DNA from 2 places in the Pseudomonas sp. S1_E05 genome. Region 1 is predicted to be linked to the other one. Evidence: predicted binding sites of a transcription regulator. Region 1 holds the regulator's gene; the other holds the start of a gene.
What was found. Region 1 encodes FliA, which starts transcription of late flagellar genes. Its sites were predicted from a motif close to CTAAAGTTTNNNNNNNNNNNGCCGNTAA; they were not measured.

Region 1 (9,861 bases):
GATCATTGCGAGGGTATTGACCATGCGCTCCAGGCCTTTGACGGCCAGGTGCTCGGTCTGTACCGGAATAACCAATTGCTGACTGGCCGCCAAGGCATTGACCATCAACACGCCGAGCAGCGGTGGGCTGTCGATCACTGCGTAATCAAAGTCCTGCCACAGTTGCGCGAGGCTCTTGGCGATGACCAGGCCCAGGCCACTCTGCCCTGGCGACTGACGCTCCAGGGTCGCCAACGCAGTGCTCGACGGAAGCAGGGATATGCTGGCGTGACTGGTGGGCAACAGCAACTGCCCAGGCAGGCCCTGCGGCACGCTGCCCTTGTGCAGGAACAGATCGTAGCTGCTGTGCTCCAGGCTGTCGGGGTCGTAACCGAAGTAGCTGGTCATCGACCCGTGTGGGTCGAGATCGACAACGACCACGCGCTTGCCCGCATCGGCCAGTAACCCGGCTAACGCGATGGAGGAAGTGGTTTTACCAACACCACCCTTTTGATTGGCAACTGCCCAGACTCTCATTCGGATTGTTCCTCCCGGCCGCACCGGTCGACCGAGAAATAGCTCAACGTGTTAATACGGGTGACGGAGAATTGACGGAGCTCTCACGTACCGGCGGTTTGACCGGTGCAGGTGCAGTTTGTGTGCCAGCACGCTTCAACGCCGCATCCGGTTGCGCATTGGCCGTTCCGGTGCCGGTCAGGCTGCGACGCACATCGAGATTGCGAGACACCACCAATACCACGCGGCGGTTACGCGCCCTGCCCTCTGCCGTGGTGTTGTTGGCCACTGGCTGAAATTCGCCGTAACCCACCGACGCCATCCGACTGGGGTTGACGCCCTGCATCGCCAGCATGCGCACGATGCTTGCCGAGCGCGCCGAGGACAGTTCCCAGTTGGTCGGGTATTGCGCGGTGCGGATCGGCTGGTCGTCGGTAAAACCTTCGACATGGATCGGGTTGTCGAACGGCTTCAGGATGCCCGCGACCTTGTCGATGATATTGAACGCGACGTCGCTGGGCATGGCATCACCACTACCGAACAACAGGCTGGAGTTAAGTTCGATCTCGACCCACAGTTCGTTGCCACGAACCGTCATCTGGTTGGAGCTGATCAGGTCGCCAAACGCGGCGCTGATGTCATCGGCGATGCTTTTCAGCGGATCGGTGGACCCGGCGATACCGGCATCCACCTGCTCGCTGTCCTTGACCAGCGGCTTGGCCGGGGTCACGGTCTTGGGCCGCTCCTCGCCGATGGGAATCGGTTGCAGCGAGCGATCCGCATCGGTGAAAACGCCGACCAGCGCTTGCGAAATAATCTTGTACTTGCCTTCGTTGATCGAGGAAATCGAGTACATCACCACGAAGAAGGCGAAGAGCAAGGTGATGAAGTCGGCGTAGGAAACCAGCCAACGCTCATGGTTTACATGCTCTTCACGATGTCGACGTCGTGCCATTGCCCATTACCCCCATCAATCCATGAAGCCCTGAAGCTTCAATTCGATAGAGCGAGGGTTTTCACCTTCGGCGATGGACAGGATGCCTTCGAGCAGCATTTCGCGATAACGCGACTGACGCAAAGCCACGGACTTGAGCTTGGCAGCGATTGGCAGCAGCACCAGGTTGGCGCTGGCCACACCGTAGATGGTGGCGACGAAGGCCACGGCGATGCCGCTCCCCAGGTTCGCCGGATCAGCCAGGTTGCCCATGACGTGGATCAGGCCCATGACCGCACCGATGATGCCGATGGTTGGCGCGTAACCGCCCATGCTTTCAAAGACTTTGGCGGCTTCGATGTCGCGGCTTTCCTGAGTGTAGAAATCCACCTCAAGAATGCTGCGAATCGCTTCAGGCTCGGCACCATCGACCAGCAGTTGCAGGCCCTTGCGCGAGTAGCTATCGGGTTCGGCATCGGCCACGCCTTCCAGACCGAGCAGGCCTTCCTTGCGCGCGGTCAGGCTCCAGTTCACCACGCGATCGATGCCGCCGGCCAGGTCAACGCGCGGCGGGAACAGGATCCAGCCGAGAATCTGCATGGCGCGCTTGAAGGCGCTCATGGGCGACTGCAGCAGCGCCGCGCCGATGGTCCCGCCGAGCACGATCAGCGCCGCAGGACCGTTTGCCAGCGCACCCAGGTGACCGCCTTCAAGGAAGTTGCCGCCGATGATGGCGACAAACGCCATGATGATCCCGATAAGGCTGAGTACGTCCATCAGATGCACGCCTCGACCAGGTGCTTGCCAATATCGTCGAGGCTGTACACCGCGTCGGCGAGTTCAGCTTTGACGATGGCCATCGGCATGCCGTAGATCACACAACTGGCTTCATCCTGCGCCCAGATCGAACTGCCACCCTGCTTGAGCAGGCGCGCGCCTTCACGACCGTCAGCGCCCATGCCGGTCAAAACTACCGCCAGAACTTTGTCGCCGTAGGACTTGGCCGCCGAACCGAAGGTGATATCCACGCACGGCTTGTAGTTCAGACGCTCGTCACCGGGCAGGATTTTCACCGCTCCCCGGCCGTCGATCATCATCTGCTTGCCACCCGGTGCCAGCAACGCCAAGCCCGGACGCAGGATGTCGCCATCCTCGGCTTCCTTGACACTGATACGGCAGAGCTTGTCCAGACGTTCGGCGAACGCCTTGGTGAACGCTGCCGGCATGTGCTGGATCAACACGATCGGTGCCGGGAAACTGGCCGGCAATTGGGTCAACACCCGTTGCAGGGCAACCGGACCACCGGTAGACGTACCGATGGCCACCAGTTTGTAGGGTTTGCGCTTGGGCGCCGGCGAAGACGGTGCGTGGGCCGCTGCCGTTGTGCGGGTTGGTGTAGCCGCCACACGCGCAGGGGTGCTGCTACCACCAAGACTGGAAGACACAGAACTCGGCCCTGGCGTCGGTGCCGGTGCGCTGTAGGCACTGCCACGACGATTACTGCGCGAGATGCTCAGGATCTTCTCGCACAGCAGTTGCTTGACCTTCTCGGGATTACGCGAGATGTCTTCGAAATTCTTCGGCAGGAAATCCACCGCACCAGCGTCCAGCGCATCCAGGGTGACCCGGGCGCCTTCGTGCGTCAGCGAGGAGAACATCAACACCGGAGTCGGGCAGCGCTGCATGATGTGCCGCACCGCCGTGATGCCATCCATCATCGGCATCTCGTAGTCCATGGTGATCACGTCCGGCTTGAGGGCCAGCGCCTGATCGATCGCTTCTTTACCGTTGGTCGCCGTACCGACGACCTGGATGTTGGAGTCTGCTGAAAGAATTTCCGAGACGCGGCGGCGGAAAAAACCCGAATCGTCCACCACCAGGACCTTGACTGCCATAAACACTCCGTTAGGCGGCGGCGGGGCACTAGCGCCCCGCTCCCCCTGAATCAAATACGCCGTGCGGCGTAACGCTTGAGCATGCTCGGAACATCGAGAATCAGTGCGATGCGACCGTCACCGGTGATGGTGGCGCCCGACATGCCTGGGGTTCCCTGGAGCATTTTGCCCAATGGCTTGATGACCACCTCTTCCTGGCCCACCAGTTGATCGACGACGAAGCCGATCCGCTGTGTGCCCACCGAGAGGATCACCACGTGGCCTTCACGCTGCTCTTCGTGAGCGGCAGAACTGACCAGCCAGCGCTTGAGGTAGAACAACGGCAGCGCCTTGTCCCGCACGATCACCACTTCCTGGCCATCCACCACGTTGGTGGTCGACAGGTCGAGGTGGAAAATCTCGTTGACGTTTACCAGCGGGAACGCAAACGCCTGGTTGCCGAGCATGACCATCAGGGTCGGCATGATCGCCAGCGTCAACGGCACCTTGATGACGATCTTCGAACCCTGGCCCTTGGTCGAGTAGATGTTGATCGAACCGTTGAGCTGGGAAATCTTGGTTTTCACCACGTCCATGCCCACGCCACGACCCGACACGTCGGAGATCTCGGTCTTGGTCGAGAAACCCGGGGCGAAGATGAGGTTGTAGCACTCGGTGTCGCTCAGGCGGTCGGCCGCGTCCTTGTCCATCACCCCGCGTTTTACCGCGATGGCGCGCAGGACATTCGGGTCCATGCCCTTGCCGTCATCGGAGATCGACAGCAGGATGTGGTCGCCTTCCTGTTCGGCGGCGAGGATGACTTTGCCACCCCGGGCCTTGCCCGATTCTTCGCGCTCTTCCGGCGACTCGATACCGTGGTCGACGGCGTTTCGCACCAAGTGGACCAGCGGATCGGCCAGGGCCTCGACGAGGTTCTTGTCGAGGTCGGTCTCTTCACCGACCAACTCCAGGTTGATCTCTTTCTTGAGCTGGCGAGCCAGGTCACGAACCAGGCGCGGGAAGCGCCCGAAGACTTTCTTGATCGGCTGCATCCGGGTCTTCATGACCGCGGTCTGCAAGTCGGCAGTGACCACGTCGAGGTTCGACACGGCCTTGGACATGGCTTCATCGGCGCTGTTGGCGCCCAGGCGCACCAGGCGGTTACGCACCAGCACCAGTTCACCGACCATGTTCATGATTTCGTCGAGGCGTGCGGTGTCGACCCGCACGGTGGTCTCGGCTTCGCTCGCCGGTTTTTCCGCCGGCGGCGCCGCTGCCGCGCGGGCAGGTGCCGGTGCGGCAGCTGGTTTGGCTGCGGCAGCAGGCTTCGGTGTTTCGGCCTTGGGCTCGGACGCCTTGGCAGCCGCCGCCGGAGCCTTGGCCACAGGTGTTGCCACCGAAGCAGCAGACGCACCGCCGTTCACATCGGTGAACTTGCCTTTGCCGTGCAAATCATCGAGCAACGATTCAAATTCGTGATCGGTGATCAGATCGCTGCCGGCAGCGGCAGCGTTTGGCGCAGCCGACGCAGGGACCGATGCGATGGCCGACTCCAATGCGTCGACCGCAAAGTTACCTTTGCCATGCAACTGATCGAGCAGTGCCTCGAACTCGTCGTCGGTGATGTCGGAGCTGTCGCCCGGCTCTTTCGCGCTCGCGCTGGCCGCAGGTGCGGCTGGCGCGGCACCGACCGCATCGGCGGCGAACTGGCCCTTGCCGTGCAACTGGTCGAGCAGCGACTCGAACTCGGCGTCGGTGATCTCATCACTGGCCACCTCGGACGTTTCGACCGCAGCGGCCACCGGCGCCTCGGCTTCGGCCTTGACGGCGTTCAGCGAGTCCAGCAACTGTTCGAATTCGTTGTCGGTGATGTCGCCTGATTCGGCTTGCGCCGCTGCTTGTGGCTCTTCAGCCACGGCTGCAACCGGCGCGGCCTCATCAGCCGATTGCGGCTCGGCCAGACGAGCCAGCGCGGCGAGCAATTCAGGCGTAGCAGCCGTAATCGGGCTACGGTCGCGAACTTCGCTGAACATGCTGTTCACCGAGTCCAGTGCTTCGAGAACCACGTCCATCAATTCCGAGTCGACGCGACGTTCACCCTTGCGCAGGATGTCAAACACGTTCTCGGCGATGTGACAGCACTCCACCAGCTCATTGAGCTGGAGGAAGCCGGCGCCCCCTTTTACAGTGTGAAAACCGCGAAAAATTGCATTGAGCAAGTCCGCATCATCAGGTCGACTTTCCAGCTCGACCAGCTGCTCGGACAGTTGCTCTAGAATCTCGCCGGCCTCAACCAGGAAATCCTGAAGGATCTCTTCATCGGCGCCGAAGCTCATTAATGGTGTGCTCCTAACAGAACAGGTCTAATAAAACCTAAAATCCAAGGCTGGATAGCAAATCGTCCACATCGTCCTGACCGGACACAACGTCTTCTCTTTTATCGGCATGAATCTGCGGACCTTCACCCTGAGAGAGATGTTTTTGTGGATCTTTTTCTGCAAGCATCGCTTCCCGGTCATGTTCGATGCCCGCAAAGCGGTCCACCTGACTGGCCATGAGCACAAGTTTGAGCAGATTGGTTTCAACGTCCGTGACCAATTGCGTCACACGCTTGATCACCTGACCGGTGAGATCCTGGTAATCCTGCGCGAGCAGAATGTCGTTGAGGTTGCTCGATACCGCCCGGTTGTCCTTGCTGCTGCGAGCCAGGAAACCGTCGACACGCCGCGCCAGTTCGCGAAACTCTTCGGCCCCGACTTCGCGGCGCATGAAACGCCCCCAGTCCGTGCTCAATGCCTGGGCTTCATCGCCAAGGCTGTTGACCAGAGGCGTTGAGCTTTCGACCAGATCCATGGTGCGGTTCGCAGCGGCCTCGGTCAGCTTGACAACATACCCCAGGCGCTCGGTGGCATCCGTGATCTGGGACACTTCCTCGGCTTGCGGCATGTGCGGATCAATCTGGAAATTGACGATCGCGCTATGCAATTCGCGGGTGAGCTTGCCCACTTCCTGATACAGGCCGCGGTCACGGGTCTGATTGAGCTCATGGATCAGTTGTACCGCGTCACCGAACTTGCCTTTTTCAAGGCTTTCGACCAATTCGACCGCGTGTTTTTTCAGGGTCGACTCGAACTCGCCCTGTGAAGATTCTTTGTGGTCCATAGCTCCCCCGTGGCGCGGTGACTCAACCGATGCGTTCGAAAATCTTCTCGATTTTTTCTTTCAACGCCTGGGCCGTGAAGGGTTTGACGACATAACCGTTTACACCGGCCTGGGCGGCTTCGATGATCTGCTCGCGCTTGGCTTCTGCAGTGACCATCAATACCGGCAGGTGCTTGAGTTTTTCGTCGGCGCGCACGTGGCGCAGCAGATCGATACCGGTCATGCCAGGCATGTTCCAGTCGGTTACCAGAAAGTCGATGCTTCCGCTGTTGAGAACCGGAATGGCGGTGATGCCATCGTCAGCCTCAACCGTGTTGGTGAACCCAAGGTCACGCAACAGGTTCTTGATGATCCGCCGCATCGTTGAAAAGTCATCAACGATGAGGATTTTCATGTTCTTGTCCAATTCGACCTCCAAGCAGTCTTAAACGCGCCCAGCACCTGGACGCGCCATTTCAATCAATTCGGCAGAGCACTCAATGACTGTCTGGAGCACAACAGATCGAGACCGGCGCGGTTCAACCCCGCACCAGCCACGTTCGCAGTGTCCCCACACTGCCTTCAGCGCGCTCGCCACTCCCCCAAACGCCCCCGCAAACGGGCCGCGCACTGGCTGTGTAACTGGCTGACCCGAGATTCGCTGACCCCCAGGACCTCACCGATTTCCTTGAGATTCAATTCTTCGTCGTAGTACAGCGCCAACACCAGTCGCTCGCGCTCCGGCAAATTGGCAATCGCGTCCGCCAGCGCCGCCTGGAAGCGTTCGTCTTCCAGATCGCGTGACGGCTCGAGATGAGCACTCGCGCCATCCTCATGCAGCCCTTCGTGTTCGCCGTCCTGCAAAAGATCGTCGAAACTGAATAACCGGCTGCCCAGGGTGTCGTTCAAAATCCCGTAATAATCATCGAGACTCAATTGGAGTTCGGCCGCAACTTCGTGATCTTTAGCGTCACGGCCGGTTTTAGCTTCAATCGAGCGAATTGCGTCGCTGACCATGCGGGTATTGCGGTGAACCGAGCGTGGCGCCCAATCCCCCTTGCGCACTTCATCAAGCATGGCGCCACGGATTCGAATGCCCGCGTACGTCTCGAAACTGGCGCCTTTGCTGGCGTCGTATTTGGTGGACACTTCCAGCAGGCCGATCATCCCGGCCTGGATCAGGTCTTCGACCTGAACACTGGCCGGCAGGCGCGCCAACAAGTGATACGCAATGCGTTTGACCAGTGGCGCGTAACGCTCGATCAGCTCGTACTGCGCGTCACGCGCCGATTTCTTGTAGAGGTTGTAACCGCTGGCGGTCATAGCACGGGTCCTGCCGTTTGTTGCACGAGGCGCTCGACGAAAAACTCCAGGTGCCCGCGCGGGTTGGCGGGCAGTGGCCAGGTATCGACCTTCTGTGCAATGGCCTTGAAAGCCAGCGAGCACTTGGAACGCGGGAAAGCTTCATAAACAGCGCGCTGCTTCTGGACGGCCTTGCGTACGCTTTCGTCGTAGGGCACCGCGCCGACGTATTGTAGGGCGACGTCAAGGAAACGATCCGTGACCTTTGTCAACTTGGCGAACAGGTTGCGCCCTTCCTGAGGGCTCTGGGCCATGTTGGCCAGGACGCGGAAACGGTTCATGCCGTAATCACGGTTGAGCAGCTTGATCAGAGCGTAAGCGTCGGTGATGGACGTTGGCTCGTCGCAGACCACCAGGAGGACTTCCTGGGCGGCGCGGACAAAACTGACTACCGAGTCACCAATACCCGCAGCGGTATCGATCACCAGCACATCGAGGTTGTCGCCGATATCGCTGAACGCCTGAATCAGGCCGGCATGCTGGGCCGGACTCAGGTGCACCATGCTCTGTGTGCCGGAGGCGGCGGGAACGATGCGGATGCCGCCGGGGCCTTGCAACAATACGTCACGCAGCTCGCAGCGGCCCTCGATCACGTCGGCCAGGGTGCGTTTGGGTGTCAGGCCCAGCAGAACGTCGACGTTCGCCAGCCCCAGATCGGCGTCCAGCAGCATGACCCGCCGGCCTAGCTCCGCTAGAGCCAGGGACAAGTTCACTGACACGTTAGTCTTGCCGACGCCACCCTTGCCGCCGGTCACCGCGATCACCTGTACGGGATGCATGCTGCCCATGTTATTTCTTTACCTTGTCTTGCATAGACGGAGGCCACATGACTGGCTGCGCGTTCGCAACTGGAACAATGCCTGGCAGACCATCGATGTAGGTACAAAAACTGTTCACCTCAGCCAACCTGCTTGGTCGGACTGTGGTAGATGTCAGCGAACATGTCAGCCATGGCTTCTTCGCTGGGTTCTTCCTGCATTTGCACGCTGACGGCGCGACTGACCAACTGATGACGGCGCGGCAAATGCAAGTCATCCGGAATACGTGGTCCATCGGTGAGGTAAGCCACCGGCAATTCATGACTGATTGCCAGGCTCAACACTTCGCCCAAACTAGCCGTTTCATCCAGTTTAGTCAGGATGCAGCCTGCCAGCCCGCAGCGCTTGTAACTATGATAAGCGGCCGTTAGAACCTGCTTCTGGCTGGTGGTTGCGAGCACCAGGTAATTTTTTGCCCGGATGCCACGACCGGCCAGGCTTTCAAGCTGCATGCGCAGCGCTGGATCGCTGGCCTGGAGGCCGGCGGTATCGATCAACACCACGCGCTTGCGCAGCAACGGATCCAGTGCCTGAACCAGGGACTGGCCCGGATCGACGTGGGTGACCGAGACGTTGAGAATGCGCCCCAGGGTCTTGAGTTGCTCCTGGGCACCGATGCGGTAGCTGTCCATGCTCACCAGGGCAATGCTCTGCGCGCCGTACTTGAGCACGTAGCGGGCCGCCAGTTTGGCCAGGGTGGTGGTCTTGCCCATGCCGGCCGGACCGACCATGGCAATCACGCCTCCTTCTTCCAGTGGCTCGACTTCCGGCGTGCTGATCATCCGCGCCAGGTGCGCCAGCAACATGCGCCAGGCCTGCCGAGGTTCCTCAACGCCAGAGATCATTTCCAGCAGGTCGCGCGACAACGGGCCGGACAAACCAATACGCTGCAGACGACGCCACAGGTTGGCCTGGGCCGGCGCATTACCCTGCAGTTGGCTCCACGCCAGCGAGCCCAGTTGTACTTCCATCAGTTCGCGCAGGCTGTTGAGCTCGAAACGCATCGAATCGAGCATCCGTGGATCGACGCCGGCCGGTGCAGCGGGCGCAGGCGCAGCTGCGGCACGGCGTGGCTCGCTGTACGTCGGCTCGATCAGCGGCTCGGCAGCGGTCAACGGCAAGCCGGCGAACAACTGGCGATTGGTCGACTTGTCGCTCTCGCCTTCGCTGCGCAGGCTCAGTTCGGCCTGAGCGGTGACGATCCGCGATTGGGTCTTGCGCAGCTCATCCTCGAGTT
Region 2 (9,861 bases), 970 kb from region 1:
CCTGGCGCTGGCCACTGTCGGCCGATTCGGCGGCCTGACTGCAGGAGCGTGCGACTTCGTTGGCGGTGGCGACCATTTCGTGGAACGCGGTGGAAACCATGTCCACGGCTTCACGCTGGCGCCCGGCCGCTTCGGCCATGTCGTGGGACACCTGCGTGGAGCTCTTGGAGGTGTCGAGGATCTTGCTCGCGGCGCCGCCAATGCTCTGGATCAGGTTGCGAATTGCCGCCAGGAACTGGTTGAACCAGTTGGCCAGTTGCGCGGTTTCATCGCGGCCGCGGATTTGCAGGCTCCGGGTCAGGTCGCCTTCACCCTGGGCGATACCTTCCAGGCCACTGGCCACACTGCGGATCGGGCGTACGATGAGGCTGGCGAAACTGGCCCCGACTACGGCAAACAGCACGGCCAGCACGGCAGCGATGATTGCGATCAACCAGGTCAGTTGGGTCGCGGAGCTCATGACTTCGCTTTGCTTGATCAGGCCGATGAAGGTCCAGCCCAGTTGCTCGGACGGCCACACATTGGCCATGTAGCGCTCGCCGTTCAGCTCCACCTCGACCAGTCCTTTGCCGGCCTTGGCCAGTTGCGCGTAACCGTCGCCGAGGCTGCCCAAGGCCTTGAAGTTATGTTCTGGCTGCTTCGGGTCCACCAGCACGGTGCCGTTGTTTTCCAGCAGCATCAGGTAACCGGTTTCACCCAGTTTGATCTGCTTGACGATCTCGGTGAGTTGCTTGAGCGATACGTCGATGTTGACCACGCCACCCTGGGCACCCAACTGATTGGCCACGGCACGAACAGTACTCACCAGCACGGCGTCATCGCCTGCCCAGTAATAGGCCTCGGTGCGCACGGTCTTGCCCGGGTTGGCCATGGCCGTCTTGTACCAGGGGCGAATGCGCGGGTCGTAGTTGGACATTTTTGCGTCGCCCGGCCAGAACGCATAACCGCCACTGGACAGGCCGTAGGACACGTAGGCGTAAGCTGGATGGCTGGCGGCCAGCGCGGAAAACAGTTCAAACAGCTTGGTGTCGATTTCGGTATCGGGAATCTGGGCAGCATCAGCGCTGACGCGGCTTTTCACGCTGGCATCGGCATTTTTCACCAATGGCTGGTTCGCCAGGTACTCGACGTTCTGGCTGATACCGTCGAAAAACAACTGCATGGCGTTGGCGACCTGGCGAATCTCACGGCCACTGCCGTCGACGAAATCGTCCTTGGCGTCACCGCGAAGATTCAGCACCACCAGCGTGGCGACCAGTACCACGGGCAAGCAGGCGATGATTGCAAAAGCCCATGTCAACTTCTGTTTGATGTTCATCCGCGCTCCATATTTTCTTGTAACCCACGCAGTGCAGAGGACTCGCGGAATTATTGGCAGCCGTAAACGGTATTGTTGAACCCGATCCTGGGTGCGACGTCTTCTTTTAAGGAAGAGATCGTCGGACAATTCACTTTGTTACTGAAGACTTCGGCTGCTCGCGCGGGAAATTGAGGAATGATGGAAAAAATCCTACGAAAGGAGTCGCTGCGGTATGTCGAACTCTGTCGCCAATGCCCTCGCGCCCCTTCTTCAACGAGGGCAGCGGGCTCGGCTATGATCCTTGACGGTCTATGAACCTCAACGCAACGGGCCGGTTTTTTCGGCACATTGTGTGCATCTGCATCGTTCACAGGTCGGCAACCCCCTCCCGCCAATGAGTGGATTGCCGTATAACGAATGACTTTCGCGTGTTTGGTAATAAAGGACCCAGAATAAAAGCTGATGAAGACTCCAAAACGCATTGAACCCCTGATCGAGGACGGTCTGGTCGACGAGGTGCTGCGCCCACTGATGAGTGGTAAAGAAGCAGCTGTTTATGTAGTGCGCTGCGGCAATCAGTTGCGTTGCGCGAAGGTCTACAAGGAGGCGAACAAACGCAGTTTCCGCCAGGCGGCCGAGTATCAGGAAGGCCGCAAGGTCCGCAACAGTCGGCAGGCCCGAGCCATGGCCAAAGGCTCCAAGTTTGGCCGCAAGGAGACCGAAGACGCCTGGCAGAACGCCGAAGTGGCGGCGCTGTTCCGTCTGGCCAATGCCGGTGTGCGAGTGCCCAAGCCGTACGACTTCCTCGAAGGCGTGTTGCTGATGGAATTGGTGGCCGACGAATACGGCGATGCCGCGCCACGCTTGAACGATGTGGTGCTGGAACCGGACCAGGCACGTGAATATCACGCGTTCCTGATCTCCCAGATCGTGCTCATGCTGTGTACTGGCCTGGTGCACGGTGACCTGTCGGAGTTCAACGTGCTGCTGACGCCGACCGGTCCGGTGATCATTGACCTGCCGCAAGCGGTGGACGCTGCAGGTAACAATCACGCGTTCAGCATGCTGGAGCGGGATGTGGGCAACATGGCGTCCTACTTCGGGCGGTTTGCCCCGGAGCTGAAACAGACCCGTTACGCCAAGGAAATGTGGGCGTTGTACGAGGCTGGCACCTTGCAGCCGAGCAGTGTCCTGACCGGGGAGTTTGCCGATACGGAAGAACTGGCCGATGTTGGCGGGGTCATGCGTGAAATCGAAGCGGCGCGCCGTGAAGAAGAGCGCAAGCAGGCGGCCCGCGCGGCGGATGATGCGCCACCGAGCAAGGGGGGCGAGGAGCCGCCACCGCCTTGGTTGCAGTGAGGGGTTGAATCAGGAAACCGGCTTCGGCCGGTTTTTTGTGGGCATGGTTTTGGTGGGGTGGTGTCTTTGAGGGCCTCATCGCGGGCAAGCCCGCTCCCACAGGGGATTTTCAGTGCTCATCAGATCACTGTAGGAGCGGGCTTGCCCGCGATGGCGGCCTCCCAGTCATTGAGCAACCTCAGGCACAACACCCCGAAGCCAGGTTCTTCAGGATCGGGCAATCGGGCCGGTGATCGCCCTGACAATGCTCTACCAAGTCCTGCAGGGTATCGCGCAACTGTCCCAGTTCGCGGATCTTCTGCTCCAGCTCCTCGATGTGCTGGCGCGCCAGCGCCTTCACGTCGGCACTGGCACGCTGGCGGTCCTGCCACAGGGCCAGCAGCTTGCCGACCTCCTCCAGGGAGAACCCCAGGTCCCGGGAGCGTTTGATAAACGCCAGGGTATGCAAGTCGTCATCGCCGTACAGCCGATAGCCACTGTCAGTGCGATGGGCCGCCTTGAGCAATCCGATGGACTCGTAGTAGCGGATCATCTTCGCGCTCAGGCCGCTTTGGCGGGCTGCTTGGCCGATGTTCATCGGATGTCCTCCAGGTCCTTGGGTGTCCAGGTTTTCAACAGTAGCGCATTGCTCACCACGCTGACGCTCGACAGCGCCATCGCCGCACCGGCCAGCACCGGGTTGAGAAAACCGAAAGCCGCCAGCGGGATACCGATCAGGTTATAGACGAAGGCCCAGAAGAGGTTCTGGCGAATTTTCGCGTAGGTCCTTCGGCTGATCTCCAGCGCGGCGGGCACCAGGCGTGGATCGCCGCGCATGAGGGTGATCCCGGCTGCGTGCATGGCCACGTCGGTGCCGCCCCCCATGGCGATGCCGATGTCGGCGGCGGCCAGGGCAGGGGCGTCGTTAATGCCGTCGCCGACCATGGCCACCACTGCGGTTTTCTTCAGTGCCGCGACGGTGGCGGCTTTATCGGCGGGGAGTACCTCGGCGTGGACATCCTCGATGCCCAGCGCTTCGGCCACCACCCTGGCGCTGCCGCGATTGTCACCGGTCAGCAAGTGACTGCTGATCTGGCGGCTGCGCAGCTGTTGCACGGTTTGCAACGCGCCAGGCTTGAGGGTGTCGCCAAACGCGAACAGGCCCAGCACATGTGGCTGTGGTGTTTGGGCGATGAGCCAGGACAGGGTGCGGCCTTCGGTTTCCCAAGCGGTGGCGGAGTCGGCGAGCGCTCCGGCGTCCAGCCCGCTTTCTTGAAGCAGGCGTCGATTGCCCAGCGCCAACCGCCGGCCCTCGAGGGTGCCCGCGATGCCACGGCCAGTCAGCGATTGGCTGTCGCTGACGTCTGCCACCTGCAAGCCGCGTTCGGCGCATTCGTCCAGTACTGCCTTGGCCAGTGGGTGTTCGCTGCCGCGTTGCAGGGCGCCAGCCATTTGCAGAAGGGCGGCTTCGTCACCGTCGAGGGCACTCAGGTGGGCGATGCGCGGCGCGCCCGACGTCAGCGTGCCGGTCTTGTCGAACACCACGGCGCTGACGGCGTGGGCACGCTCCAGGGCTTCGGCATCCTTGATCAGGATGCCGTGGCGCGCCGCCACGCCGGTGCCGGCCATGATCGCGGTTGGCGTGGCCAGCCCAAGGGCGCAGGGGCAGGCGATCACCAATACCGCGACGGCATTGATCAACGCGGTTTCCATCGGCGCCCCGTACAGCCACCATCCGATCAGGGTTGCCAGGGCGATCAGCAGGACTGTCGGCACGAATACCTGGCTGACTTTGTCCACCAGTTTCTGGATCGGCGCTTTCGCCGCCTGGGCGTCTTCCACCAGGCGGATGATCCGTGCCAATACGGTTTCAGCGCCCAGGGCCTGGGTGCGGACCAGCAATCGACCCTCGCCATTGATGGCGCCACCGGTGACCTTGTCGCCGGGCCGTTTTGGCACGGGCAGGCTCTCGCCGCTGATCAACGCTTCGTCGGCATGGCTCTGGCCATCAATCACTTCGCCGTCGACCGGGAAACGTTCTCCGGGTTTGACCAGCACCTGATCATTGAGGCGCAACGCGCTGATGGCGACCTCTTGCTCGCGCCCGTCGATCACCTGGATCGCCCTTTCGGGGCGTAGCGCTTCGAGGGCGCGGATGGCACTGGCGGTCTGGCGTTTGGCGCGGCTTTCCAGGTATTTGCCCAGCAGCACCAGCGCGATCACCACCGCCGACGCTTCGAAATACAGATGCGGCATGCGCCCGGCGGCCGTGGCCCATTCATAGAGACTCAGGCCGTAGCCGGCGCTGGTGCCGAGGGCGACCAGCAGGTCCATGTTACCCGCACCGGCCCGCACGGCTTTCCACGCGGCCACATAAAAGCGTGCACCGAAGACGAATTGCACCGGCGTGGCGAGGGCAAATTGCACCCAGGCGGGGAGCATCCAGTGCACACCGAACGGTTGCAGCAGCATCGGCAGCACCAGTGGCAAGGCGAGGACTATGGCGAGGATCAGCGCCCAACGCTCCCGGCGCAGATGTTGCTGTTGCCTGTCGAGGGGCGGGTGCTCCAGGTCCCGGACGCTGGCGCTGTAACCGGCCTTGGTCACGGCGTCGATGAGGGTTTGAGACGTGACCTGTCCGAGCAATTCAAGGTGAGCGCGTTCGTTGGCCAGATTGACGCTGACGCTTTTGACCCCCGGGACTTTGCCCAGTGCCCGTTCAACCCGGCCAACGCACGATGCGCAGGTCATGCCCTCGATGCTCAATTCCACGCTGTGCCGCGGCACGCTGTAGCCCGCTTGCGCCACTGCGTCGATCAAGGCTGGCAGGCTGTCGCGGGGCGCTTGCACGCGCGCCTGTTCGGTGGCCAGGTTGACGCTGACGGCCGAGGCGCCAATGACTTTGCTCAAGGCACGCTCGACACGCCCGGCGCAGCTGGCGCAGGTCATGCCGGCAATCGGCAGATCGAAAGTGGTGGATTCGGACATCGGTCGCGCTCCCTGTAGAAGATGCCTACAGGTTCAACCTTGCCATGCGGGCAAGGTCAAGCGCCATGTTCCAGATCAATTGAACGTGTCAGTAATCCAGAGCCGTTCGCTTGAGGTACATGCCTTCCTGGGTCATGGCGATCCGGTACTTCAACACGTCCCCGGCCTTGAGGGTGATGACCTGCGAACCCGGCGCCAGCATTCCCGGATTGCAACCCTGTGCCTGGCCTGGCAGCAGTTTCAGGCGCAGCGAGACATTACCCGGCGGCAGGTTGAACGAGATGCTCTGCTCCTGGAACAATCGGGCCGACAGTTGATCCTGCAAGTACACGCCGATTTCGCAACTGGTCGACACTTCCAGGCGCTCGCGGGAAATGATCAGGACACCGTAATCCTCACCGGCAGCGTTGACCGAGGGCATGGCGGCGAAAAGGCTGAGTAAGCCAAACAGGCTGAAAGCTGACCAGCGCATGGCTGAATCTCCACGGATCGAGTCATTGATGCGCGTAGCTTGGCCGAGCCAGACGCCGATTGCCAGCCCGGCAGCGAAATGCAGAACTTGACCTTGCCATGGTGGAAAGGTCGAGACTGTGCGCAACCTCACTTAACAGGAGTCATTGCATGCAAGTGTTCAACGTTCAAGGCATGTCTTGCGGCCATTGCGTCAAGGCCATCACCCAGGCGCTGCAAGCGGCGGATCCGGCGGCCAGCGTGCGGGTCGACCTGGCTGCAAAGGAAGTCGGTGTTGAAAGTGCTTTGACCGCGGAGCAGGTGATCGCCGCGATCAGTGAAGAAGGTTATGAGGTGAAAGTTGCCTGAAGTCATGTAACCGATGAATTTTGATCGTTAGCGAACTATCGGAATGTTCAAGGCGTCCTCGCGCGGCTAGACTGTGAGACCGCAGACCTCAGCCGCACTGGATGCCTGATGAACCTCCGTACCATTTTGATACTTGGCGCCCTGAGCGCTTTTGGGCCGCTCGCGATCGATTTCTACCTGCCCGCTTTCCCGGCCATGGCGCTGGCGTTCGGCACGGATGAACAGCACGTTCAGCTGACGCTGGCGGCCTACTTCCTCGGCCTGTCCATCGGCCAACTGGCATACGGCCCGGTCGCAGATCGTTTTGGTCGGCGGGTCCCGCTGCTGGTGGGCGTCGGCCTGTTCACGGTCGCGTCCCTGGCATGTGCCTTCGCACCGAATCTGGAATGGCTCATGGTGGCGCGCTTCGTCCAGGCGCTGGGTGGCTGCGCGGGGATGGTGATCTCCCGGGCGATCGTCAGTGACAAATGCGATGCAGTCGGAGCGGCCAAGGTCTTTTCCCAACTGATGCTGGTCATGGGCCTGGCGCCGATTCTCGCGCCGATGCTGGGCGGGTTACTGGTCAACTCCACCGGCTGGCAGTCGATCTTCCTGGCGTTGACCGGCTTCAGTGCGTTGGCAGCTCTGGCGGTTGCACTTGGGTTGCCGGAAAGCATGCCCGAGCATCTGCCTCGTCAACCGTTGTCCGGTGCATTGCGTCAGTATGGGCGCTTGCTCAAAGACCCGATCTTTCTGGGGCACGCCCTGACCGGGGGCATCGCGATAGCGGGGATGTTTGCCTACATCGCCGGTTCACCGTTTGTGTTTATCAAGCTCTATGGCGTGCCAGCCGAACACTTCGGCTGGCTGTTCGGCACCAACGCGGCAGGTTTCATTCTGGTGGCGCAGGTCAATGCGCGATTGCTGGCCAAGCGCGGTCCCGCGTTTCTGCTGGCGCGCACAGTATGGATTTACCTGGCGGCAGCCCTGGCGCTGCTGGCCGTCAGCTCATTGCGCACCGAACAGTTGTGGCCCTTGCTGGTGCCGTTGTTCATCTGCATCGCCAGCCTCGGTTGCATTCTGCCCAACGCGTCTGCCTGCGCCATGACTGGCCAGGGGGCGCGTGCCGGCAGTGCCTCGGCGCTGATGGGATGCCTGCAGTTCAGCGTCGCCGCCGGTGCGGCGTCGCTGGTGGGAATTCTGTATGACGGCAGTGCCATGCCGATGGCGATGGTCATCAGCCTGTGCGCGATTCTGGTGGTGAGTGTCGCGATGTTCACCCGGCGCCTGCAAAATGCGCGCGCAGTGGCGCAAGCCCAGGTCTGAGAAAGTCTCAGCCAGCAGCGCGGTGCTGGTAAACCGGCATGGGGTGAGGGGCGTGCAAGCGCGCTTCAAGGGTTCGGGTAAAGGCGCGGGCTTCGGCTTCGCTGCGGAAGTTGACCACGTGTTGATCCAGAAGGACCTGCCACTGGGATTTTGCCAATTCTTTTATCAGGATCTTCATTGCTGACCTCCTCGGTTAAAAGATTGCATCGCAGAGATCACGATTGTAGACCCCCATGCAATCAAAACCATGACAACGATCAACGTTCGGACTGACGGCGCCGCCCGTGCGGGCGGCGCTTGTTTCAACGTATTTCAGAAGCCTTCAAGGACAATCTTGCCCTTGGATTTTCCACTTTCCAGTAGTTCATGGGCTCGGCGCAGGTTGGTGGCGTTGATCGTGCCGAAGTGCTCGCCGACTGTGGTTTTCAGCGTCCCGGCATCGATCAGCTCCGCCACCCGGTTGAGCAGTTTGTGTTGTTCGATCATGTCAGCGGTTTCGAACAGCGAACGGGTGTACATGAATTCCCAGTGCAGTGACAGGCTCTTGCGCTTGAGCTTGGTCACGTCCAGCGCTTTCGGATCGTCGATCAGCGCGAGTTTGCCTTGTGGGGCCAGGGCTTCGACCAACTGATCCAGATGCTGATCGGTCTGGGTCAGGCTGGCGACGTGCGTCACGTGCTCAAGGCCTGCGCGTTTCAATTCTTCGCTCAGCGGCTGGCTGTGATCGACGACCAGGTCGGCGCCCAGTTCACGCACCCAGCTTTGGGTCTGGGGCCGGGAAGCGGTGCCGATGACGTTCAGCCCGGTCAACTGGCTGGCCAGTTGCGTGAGGATCGAGCCGACACCGCCTGCGGCACCGACGATCAACAGGCTCTGGCCTTCATCGGTTTTGCCCTCGCGTATTTGCAGGCGTTCAAAGAGCAATTCCCACGCGGTGATGGCGGTCAGGGGCAGGGCGGCGGCTTCGGCGAAACCCAGGGATTTTGGCATATGGCCAACGATGCGCTCGTCCACCACGTGCAGTTCGCTGTTACCGCCCGCACGGGCGATGGAACCTGCGTAGAACACCTTGTCGCCGGCCTTGAACAGCGTCACTTCACTGCCCACCGCCTTGACCACGCCGGCCACGTCCCAACCCAGCACCTTGGCCGTGCCTGCCTCCGGCTGGACGTTCTGGCGAACTTTGGTGTCCACCGGGTTGACCGAAATGGCTTTGACTTCCACCAACAGGTCGCGTGGGCCGGCGGTCGGTTCGGGGAGCTCGATGTCCTGCAGGGATTTGGCGTCGCTGATCGCCAAGGAGGCGTAGTAGGCAATGGCTTTCATGGGGGACTCCAGAAGGTAATAAAAGAATGGGTCAAACCAGGGCGCGCAGGCGCTTGAGGTCGAAGTGTTCGATCAGCTCGCCGGCCGTGGCGCGAAAATGCTGGATGTGTGCGCTGGCGTCATGGGCCTGCAACGCCTCGTCGCTGTTCCATTGCTCGATCATGTAAAAGGCCTGCGGATTGGCCAGGTCCTGATGCAAATCGTATTGACCGCAGCCCGCTTCCGCGCGAGTTGGTTCAAGGAGCGCTCGAAGGTGTCGCTCGAGCGCGTCCTGTTGGCCGACTTTGGCAATCAGCGTGGCGATGGCGGTAAAAGGCTGGGACATGGTCGACTCCAGAATCAGGTTATTTGCGATGAGACAGATGATTGGCTATTTCATCGGAAGATAAAACCCGCTAAAAGCGCAGTCTCTTTCAATGAAATTTTGATAATGAGGCGTCGCGATGTTGCGCTTTGATGACCTGCAACTGTTCGTCCGGGCCGCGGACCTGGGTAGCTTGTCTGCCGCTGCCCGGGGCATGGACATGTCGGCGGCGGTTGCCAGCGCGGCGTTGAAGCGCATCGAGCAGCAACTCGGCGCCCGGTTGCTGGCCCGTTCCACGCGGAGCCTGCGCCTGACCGCTGAGGGTGAAGGTTTCCTTGAATACGCCCGGGCCGCGCTGGGTAATCTCGACGAAGGCCGTCGCTTGCTGGCCCGTGGCCAGGATCAAGTCAGTGGTGTGTTGCAGTTGTCGGCACCCTCGGATTTCGGGCGTAACCTGTTGCTGCCTTGGCTGGACGAGTTC

Region 2: AB4N33_RS18690 (methyl-accepting chemotaxis protein) is a predicted target of FliA. The motif match lies at 1,466-1,493, and genes of this name have one in related genera.

What each region holds. Positions count from the first base shown of each region.
Region 1 is NZ_JBFRHM010000001.1:3,057,157-3,067,017, forward strand. It holds gene AB4N33_RS14130 (ParA family protein) at 1-516, opposite strand, end outside; gene motD (flagellar motor protein MotD) at 560-1,450, opposite strand; gene AB4N33_RS14140 (flagellar motor protein) at 1,466-2,206, opposite strand; gene AB4N33_RS14145 (protein-glutamate methylesterase/protein-glutamine glutaminase) at 2,206-3,324, opposite strand; gene AB4N33_RS14150 (chemotaxis protein CheA) at 3,375-5,639, opposite strand; gene AB4N33_RS14155 (protein phosphatase CheZ) at 5,677-6,465, opposite strand; gene AB4N33_RS14160 (chemotaxis response regulator CheY) at 6,488-6,859, opposite strand; gene fliA (RNA polymerase sigma factor FliA) at 7,027-7,767, opposite strand; gene fleN (flagellar synthesis regulator FleN) at 7,764-8,594, opposite strand; gene flhF (flagellar biosynthesis protein FlhF) at 8,705-9,861, opposite strand, start outside.
Region 2 is NZ_JBFRHM010000001.1:4,026,679-4,036,539, reverse strand. It holds gene AB4N33_RS18690 (methyl-accepting chemotaxis protein) at 1-1,318, opposite strand, end outside; gene AB4N33_RS18685 (PA4780 family RIO1-like protein kinase) at 1,763-2,659, shown strand; gene cueR (Cu(I)-responsive transcriptional regulator) at 2,838-3,236, opposite strand; gene AB4N33_RS18675 (heavy metal translocating P-type ATPase) at 3,233-5,626, opposite strand; gene AB4N33_RS18670 (hypothetical protein) at 5,715-6,098, opposite strand; gene AB4N33_RS18665 (heavy-metal-associated domain-containing protein) at 6,248-6,445, shown strand; gene AB4N33_RS18660 (multidrug effflux MFS transporter) at 6,554-7,750, shown strand; gene AB4N33_RS18655 (hypothetical protein) at 7,758-7,928, opposite strand; gene AB4N33_RS18650 (zinc-binding alcohol dehydrogenase family protein) at 8,063-9,076, opposite strand; gene AB4N33_RS18645 (putative quinol monooxygenase) at 9,108-9,401, opposite strand; gene AB4N33_RS18640 (LysR family transcriptional regulator) at 9,520-9,861, shown strand, end outside.